DNA from 2 places in the Clostridium felsineum DSM 794 genome. Region 2 is predicted to be linked to the other one. Evidence: riboswitches for the same ligand, from Rfam matches in the RefSeq annotation. Region 2 holds a riboswitch; the other holds the start of a gene.

Region 1 (4,409 bases), 1.2 Mb from region 2:
TAATGTTATTAAGCGCTTTAAAACCGTCACTATAAATGTAGCTTACATCTTTAATACTTATTTGCATTGTTTTAACCACCTTAAATTTAAATATGGGTACAGCTTATTTCACATCTTATTGACACTAGTTAAGTCAAGTTCAACTTTAAGCTATCTTTGTCCAATTATAGTTGGTGCTTTCTATAATCTGTACAAATATAGCTTTAGTTTCACATTTGATTGACACTAGCTAACTCAAGTTCAACTTTAAGCTATCTTTGTCCAATTATAGTTGGTGCTTTCTATAATCTGTACAAATATAGCTTTAGTTTCACATTTGATTAGCTATAATTTCTATGGCTATAAATGCTATGGCTAATATTATAAAAACTTTATCCTGAAACCTTATCTTTTCACGAAAAAAAGTAAAGTGCGTCGTCTCTGCATTGTAGCCTCTTGAAATCATTGCTTTATATATGGATGTACTCTTATCTAATGATTTAATTAGTACGTAGGCTGCGGTTTTTCCTGAATCTATTAGTCTTTTATAAGGAGAAGCATTTTTGCCCATTCGGCATATTTGAGCTCTATTCATGTTATCTCTTACTTCTTCTATTATAAAAAGATATCTATACATCATATTAGCTATATCTATAATGGTAGTAGGCACTTTTAATATCCTTAAAGTTTCAAGAATTTCTGTCATAGGAGTAGTATAAATAAGTAAATATCCTAGAGTAACTGCTGCAATTACTCTAAGAAAGACTATACTACCAAACTGTAATCCTTCTAAATAAATATTAAGCTTAAATCCAAGGTTTAAGGTATAAATGCAGTGACTTCCATTAGTAAAACTTACATTTACAAAAACAATGACTGCCATTAAAGCTGGCATAGATAATCTATGGATAAGTTTTTTCATATTAATTCCTGCACTAAAAAACAATAATAATGAAAAAATCCAGAAACTTAAAATGACATACCATTTTGAAAGCATTACTACTGTTATTATACCTATAAAGAATATAATAGTTTTCACTCTTCCATCAAACCTATGAACGAAACTTTCTACTTCAGCTGTATTTTTAAATTCCAAAAGACTCATTTAAGCTTTCTCCTGAACATTTTCTTCTTTTGATTTTCCAAATAACTTTTCCCAGTGATGTCCTATAATAATTCCTGCAAAAAAATTAACAACTGAAAAAGCTCCTACTTCTGCATCCCCTGGAAGTTCTATAAATGGATGATGCTTTCCTGATGCCATAGAATTAACCTTATCATCAGTACCAGATGCCTCCATTTTATGCATATCCATATATTTACCAGATATAAAAATAAATATAAGAATTACAAGCATTATTCCTAATAGGGTTTTTGTAAAACTATCTAGCCACTTAACTTGATTTTTACTATTCATCTTTACTCCTCCCTATTATGTTACTCATAGAACTGTTTAAAATATCTGGTCTTCTTTTAAGCATTATCTTTATTATTGCTGCAGTGAAAATTCCTTCTGCAATGGCTAGTGGAATTTGTGTTGGACCGTATCCCATAAAAAATATCATCCACTGCTTGAATATAGATGTATGTCCATGCAAACTTATTGCTAGTTCTAATGCACTTACTAAATATGTGACAATATCTCCAACAAAACCTGCCATTCCAGCTGCTAACCACAAAGGTGCATTAAATTTCTTTAAAAGCTTGAACATAGCATATCCAGATAACCCTCCTGCTATTCCCATTGAAATATTGTTTGCTCCAATAGTTGTTATACCTCCATGTCCCAAAAACAGAGCTTGAAACAGCAGAGCTATTGCTGTTATAACAGTAGTAGCTAAAGGTCCTATTAATATAGCTGCCAGCGGTGTTCCACAGGGATGAGAACAGGATCCTGTCACAGGAACAGGTATATGCATGCAGGATATTACAAAAACCCCCACGCCAACCATTGATAAAAATGGTTTATAGTATAAATTTTTCTCTGATCTTTTCTTTATTTCTCTTACACCTGGAATAACAAATAAAGCTGATGCAGCATACCAGGTTCCCCATGCTGCTGATGATAATATACCGTCTTCTATATGCATATAAAACACTCCCTTTAATTTATGTAAAATAAAAAAAACCCTCAACTAAACGTTAAAAGGTCATATGCATATAGTAATTATATAATTACATTTCATGACTATTCCTCCTATCGCTCGTAGAAAAAATATAATAGAATATGGCAAGTCTCCTGGCTTGAAAATCATAATTTAAGTACGTCTTCCCAGTTTCCCAGTGACCTATTGTACTTAAACTCCTTTCTTACAGTGGCGGGACCGCTCAGGATTTTAACCTGATTCCTTTTTAATCAACTAAAAAATTTAGTTGAACCCACAAATTCTAGCAGTACACTAAAATTTTTATATTCTTTTTCTATTAAATTTTAATATAATCTTAATACTTTATATGCTACCATATAAACCATAGAAATACAATTGTATATAAATAACAAAACAAAAGCTGATATATAATACCAGCCCCTATAATCATTTTAATTAATAACTTTTAAAACCTAAAACATTTTTTAATAACTAATGCTTTATTATTTATGCATAAAAGCTTGTTTGTAATATATTTTATTTCTTACTTATGCTAATTCGTCCAGCAAAGAAACCAATACCAAAACAAACTACTGCTGCAAAAATAAACCCAAATGCCTTCATTGTATCGTATATAACATATTCATAGTACGCTCTAATTATATAAATAACATAGCTAATACTAAAATCAGCTCCACCTTCAAATAGACAAGCTGAAATAATTGCTATGGGAATCTGCATTAAACAAACTATTCCAACTACAAACCTTACTATTAAACTAAAAGCTTTCTCTAAATAATATTTATTAAAAACAGCTATTATAACTGCACTACCAAACATAGGTATTGCTATGTAGTTTTTCTTAGAATTACATATAAGAAATCCATAAATAACTCCTAAAACAAGAGTAACCATAATGGATACTATGACTGCCTTAAGTATGTTATTTTTATTCTCCTTATAATCATTGTCCTCTATTATATTTTCCTCTATTATATTAGGATCAAAATTTTCTTTTCTCTTTATTTCTATTGTTGTTATAAATTTTTTTAAATCTATATCTTCAAAAAACGATAATGATATTTGAAAAGAATATGGGTTAATTCCATATAATTGATTAAAATTATTAAATACTGTTCTCTTCCTCGCCTTGCCTATGTCTTTCTTTAATAAAATAGATACAGCTGTATTATTATTTATCCTATATATTTCTACGCTATAAATTTCATTCCAGTATGCTTTTCTAGTCTTAAATGGCATGGACACTTCTAAATACTGATCTGTCATTTTAATATAGAACTTCTTTAGTAGCCCAGCATATATAAACAAATATCCCATAAATAATCCAATAGCTGCCATGAAAACTCCAAATAAAAATCCAAAAATAAAGCTACTTTGCATGATTAATGTGAAAAATACTGCTGCCATTGCTAACATAAAAATTGTTAAAACTATGTACGTGATTTTACTTTTTAATTTTAAATTTGATTTTTGTAAAAATGGTATGTCGTACTTCATAGTCTTCCTCCTTAAAATATGTAAATCATATTATACTATATTTTCTTTCTAAAACACAACATTAAAAGGAGCCTTACATTATTAATAAGAAGACTCCTTTATAGAATTTCTATTATAATGCTCTAATAACACCACATGCTATTTTTCTACCAGATGCTCCTGCTGGCTGAGTTCTATAATCATCTGGACTTTCATGAATCACCACAGATTTCCCTATAATTTGAGGAACTCTAAACTTGTTTGTAAAAAATGTCATACGGGCATAACCGTTATTCGAAAAAATTACAGGGAAATCTCCCGCATGATTGCCATGTGGTTGATTAGTTGGATTCCAGTGTTCTCCAGTGTTTGGAAATGGTTTAAGCGCTGTTCCTTTTGTGCAATCTCCAATTCCATGTATATGAAAACCATGAGGACCAACCTGAGGTCTTCCACCCATTGCAGGTCTATATGGTGGAAGTCCATTAAGTACAACAGAAACTTCTGTTCCGTTAGCTACAGCTGTAAAAATAACAACTCCCCTAATATTAGGTGCTATTGCTCCTCCTACTATATTAGCTTGTGCTCTCCTTACAGGTCTCATATATAGTTCATCCTCAGACCTGTAATCAAAGTAATAATCATCATTTAGAAATGGACATTTATATTGGTCAAAATACATATGTGCCTCCAATTTAAATATTACACTTTATTCTATGCATTAATTTATTAAGAGTTACTACTTTATTTATAATCAGAAACACTTATTATTTTTCAATAATTTTGTTTACAATGTAGCAAATATATATCCTCTATCTCTTAAATATTGAATTATCTGTGGGAGAA
Region 2 (4,409 bases):
TTGAACCAATTAGAGCAGCGCTAAATACTAAAAAAGGTGAAGCAGCATTAAAACCAAAGCTTATACCAGAAAGCATTACTAAGGCTACGAATAAGGTTGCACCAGAGGAAATTCCAAGTACATAGGGTTCTACTATTGGATTTTTAAATAATACCTGAAGTAATAGTCCAGATACGGAGAGGGCAGAACCGCCTATAAGTGCTCCAACAGCTCTTGGAAAGCGGATATTCCATACGATTTGATAGTTGCCACTTTTAAAAGAGCTAGTTCTAAAGAGAATTTTAATAACCTCATTAAAGGATATTTTAAGTGAACCCATGCTGATAGAAAATATAAAAGTTAAAAAGAAAATTATAAATAATAGAAGTAAAATAACTAAATTTTTTGTATTTCTTTTAGGCTTAAGATCCATAAGAGCCTCCTAAAATTAATAGTGTGAATAGTGTTTTTGTTTGTAACCCTTAAAGCTTTCGGGATGAAATATTGATGACAAGTCTTCTATGAGTTCAGAGGTTTTGTCTGTAGCCTGATAATAATCCCGTCCAAGGCACCATACCTTTTTATCCTTAACAGGTTTTGTGTCTTTTAGTACTGGAGCTTCATTTAATACAGATTTAATGGATGGAGTGTATTCTTTTGAAGAGGAATAAATAAGTACATCAGCATCCTTTGCTTTTGCGTAGAAATTTTCAAGAGTTATGTACCCACTTTTTGTATTTAAATCCTTAAAAACATAATCTCCACCAGCTAAAGCAATCATTTTAGCAGCATATGAATCTTTAGCGGGAACATAAACTTTACCGTTATCAACCATTCCAAAAGCAACTTTCGTCTTTTTTTGTGAGGATATTTTATTTTCAATAGCCTTAACCTTTGATACTTCAGAATTAAAATACTTTTCAGCTATATCTTCTTTATCATAAAAGGCAGCTAAAAATTTAATCCATTCTAATCTTCCAAGAGGATCTTCTTCTAAGTATTCATTATCAGCGGCATAAGGTATTTTAAGTTCATCAAATTTTTTCATCATATTATTAAGACCGTAGTTTCCACCATAAAGAATAGCTAAATCTGGTTTTAAAGAAGAAATTTTTTCGTAATCAGGAGAAGTGGTATCTCCAACATAGGTTATTTTATTATCCTTAAGTGCTGATTTTATATCATTTATTTCCCATTCAGCTTCTTTTAAATTCACAGCTTTTATACTTTTTATTTCATCAAGTGGACGAAGTAATGCGGCTTCAGTAGAAGAAGATACAAGTATATTAGAAGTAGGATAGTTTATTATTGTATTATTTTTGTATATATTAGGAACAGCTTTTCCTTTTGGTGCGAGTATTATAACTTTATTGTTGCCGTCAGTAATTTTTTTAAATCCACCTTTTAGGTATTGTATTTTAAAGGCTTTTGTATATTTTAAAGGTACTTCTTCTAAGAGGCTTACTTTACCGTCAGAATAGGTTATTTTTGCATCAAGTATATCTGTTAAAAAGTCCATTGAAACATATACATCTTTATTTTTTACCTTGGGTAAATCACTCATTGATATTTTTGAAGAATTTAAATATGCTGTAGTATTATTTGTAGATAATTTTATAACATCCGTGTCTTTAGTGGCGGTAACGTTATTTCCTTTTATTGATACATTTCCACCAGTGGTTTTGAAAGCATCTTTTAAGGAAATATAGGTCTTTCCATTGTAGTTTATTAAAGCTATATTGGTTTTGTTTACATTGGAATTATTAGCTGAGGAATTATTTTCGTTTTGAGCATTAGAACATGAGGCTAGTATAAGCATCATTATAAGAAGTAACGTTGAAATTAAAGTATTTCTTTTTTTATACATGAGAGTTCTCCCTTCAAATGAGTTAATTAAGACTTCAAAGAGGAGCTAAATTTATATGCAAAATAAAAAACTCCGCCATTGCGGAGAGCCAATTCATATACATATACAAACATATATTTATAATAATTATGTTTATGGATTTTACTTCCCTCCGAAGTTCCATAATACTTTAGGTAGGTCTCCTGACTCACAGTTTAGCCTCTACCATCCTTCCCAGAATAAGTCCAGTGGATATTGGTTTTGTACCTGTATACAGTAACGGGGGTTGCATCGGATTTTCACCGATTTCCCTATTAAACCTAAAAATTAGGTGCCTAAAGCATCGTATTACATTTTTTATATTTATGCTTAGTATATCATGTTATTTTGTGAATTACAATTAACCGTATATTCAAAAAATGTAAATTGTAACTACCTTATGTTATGGTATAATTAATGCTGTGATTTAAGTTAAAAGAATTAAGATTTTGTAAATAGAAATATAGGAGGATGGATATGAGAATTGAACATGTAGCAATTTGGACTAGAGATATAGAAAAATTAAAAGAGTTTTATATTAAGTATTTTAATGGAACTACAGGAGAGAAGTATATAAATGAGAAAAAACATTTTGAATCCTATTTTATTAAATTTGATGAGACTGCAAGACTTGAAATAATGAGTATGGCATCAATACCAGATAATTTAAACAATACTGTAGAGCAATATATTGGTTTAACACATATAGCTATTTCAGTAGGAAGCAAAGAGAAGGTAAATGAAATTACTGAAAAGCTTAGACAGGATGATTATAAAATACTAGGAGAACCTCGAATGACAGGTGATGGATATTATGAAAGTATAGTTTTAGATGTTGATAATAATAGAGTAGAGATAACCGAATAGGAAGTGAAGAAATGAATCCAATAGTAAATTTAATTATAAGAACGTTTATAGAAACAATATATCTAACAGGAATTATAATAGTAGCTGGTTTTATATTAGGTTTTCTTAGAAATAACACCATAGCAAATTTACAAAGAAGTTTTGGAATGAAAGCTGTTATGATAACCGCACTAATAGGAACTCCAATTCATGAATTAAGTCATGCCTTAATAGCTATTATATTTGGACATAGAATTGTGGATATAAAGTTACTTCAAAATCCAGATAAAACAGGAACCTTAGGATATGTTAATCATACTTATAATCCATCAAATGTATATCAAAGAATAGGAAATTTCTTCATAGGCGTTGCACCAATATTTGGGGGTATAACTGTAATAATGGCGCTTCTTAAATTGACTACCCCAGTTGCATTTGATAATTTTATGATGACCTTAAAACAAAATTTGAGTATAAATATTTTAAACAGTGATTCAGTTCATGGTGTTTTAATTTCTAATATAGCAGTTATAAAAAGTATATTTGCTCTTTCTAATTTTAAAAATCCATATTTCTATTTATTTTTGCTTGTAGCTATATGCATATCTTCACATATATCTTTAAGTAAAGCAGATGTAAATGGAGCATTTGTAGGACTTGTATCAATATTTATGCTTATACTTGTTGTAAATGTAGTTGGATTATCTAAGTATATATCAGGAGCATTAATGATTAAGTATAATGTTTTAATGACAGGTTTTCTTTCAGTAGCAATAGTATTTTCATGCATTACATTTTTAATTAGTTTGATTTTTAGAGTTTTAAAGTCATAAGAGGTGTGTAAAAATGGAAAGATACTCAATAACAGAAATAGCTGTACTTATTAGAACCTTAATTGAAGCTGTATATTTTATAGTTGTAATAGTTAGTTTTAGTTTTGTTATGGGAGGATTTAGAAGTATTATAGTAAGTAATCTTAAAAATAGTATTGGAAGTAAAGCTGTAATGATAATGGGGGCAGTGGGCTCCACCTTTCATCAACTTATGCATGTTTTTATGGCTGTTGTATATGCTCATAATATAGAAGATGTTAAATTAATTAAAGAGCCTGATAAAAACAATACACTTGGATATGTAAAATGTTTTAAGAAGAATGAAAATTTCTATCAAAGATTAGGGGATTTTTTTATAGGCTTAACGCCTTTTTTGTTTGGAATTATAGTGACTTTTATTGTAATGAAAATTAGTATTCCGAATGTGTTTAATGATTTTTGTGTAGTAGTATCAAAAAATGCGAATTCTTTAACTTTGGATTTTGACACTTTAAATGGAATAAAAAATGCTGATGAAGAGCTTCTCAAAGTGTTTTTTAGTGTAACTAACGCTTATAATGTACACTTTTTTGCTTTTTTAGCATTAGCAGCATATATAGTTTTAAGTATGTCACCGGACAAAGGTGACATAAGAGGTATTTTAAGGGGATTTTGTGTTATATTTATTTTTATTGCTATATTGAATTTTATTGATGCTTTTAATTTATCAAATTATTCATTTGCTATTGATATAATTAGAATAGGAATACTTATATTAGGCTTTTTTGAAATATCTATGATAATACTCTTTTTTATAATGCTTTTTAGTTTGATTTTAAGGGCAATATTTAATTAATTTAAGTACAGTATATAAAAATATAATTTAT

The links. A riboswitch is a leader RNA that binds a small molecule or an ion and turns the genes downstream of it on or off. The one in region 2 is predicted to bind cobalamin.
Region 1: it holds a riboswitch for cobalamin, as region 2 does, so the genes downstream of both, CLFE_RS09600 (energy-coupling factor ABC transporter permease) here and CLFE_RS15305 (ABC transporter substrate-binding protein) in region 2, are expected to answer to the same signal.

What each region holds. Positions count from the first base shown of each region.
Region 1 is NZ_CP096980.1:2,037,675-2,042,083, reverse strand. It holds gene CLFE_RS09615 (energy-coupling factor ABC transporter ATP-binding protein) at 1-67, opposite strand, end outside; gene cbiQ (cobalt ECF transporter T component CbiQ) at 311-1,084, opposite strand; gene CLFE_RS09605 (hypothetical protein) at 1,085-1,396, opposite strand; gene CLFE_RS09600 (energy-coupling factor ABC transporter permease) at 1,389-2,069, opposite strand; cobalamin riboswitch at 2,192-2,377, opposite strand; gene CLFE_RS09595 (hypothetical protein) at 2,604-3,584, opposite strand; gene CLFE_RS09590 (superoxide dismutase family protein) at 3,697-4,245, opposite strand; gene CLFE_RS09585 (polysaccharide deacetylase family protein) at 4,351-4,409, opposite strand, start outside.
Region 2 is NZ_CP096980.1:3,218,153-3,222,561, reverse strand. It holds gene CLFE_RS15310 (FecCD family ABC transporter permease) at 1-412, opposite strand, end outside; gene CLFE_RS15305 (ABC transporter substrate-binding protein) at 428-1,846, opposite strand; cobalamin riboswitch at 2,002-2,179, opposite strand; gene CLFE_RS15300 (VOC family protein) at 2,342-2,731, shown strand; gene CLFE_RS15295 (hypothetical protein) at 2,743-3,543, shown strand; gene CLFE_RS15290 (hypothetical protein) at 3,557-4,378, shown strand; gene CLFE_RS15285 (phosphatase PAP2 family protein) at 4,380-4,409, opposite strand, start outside.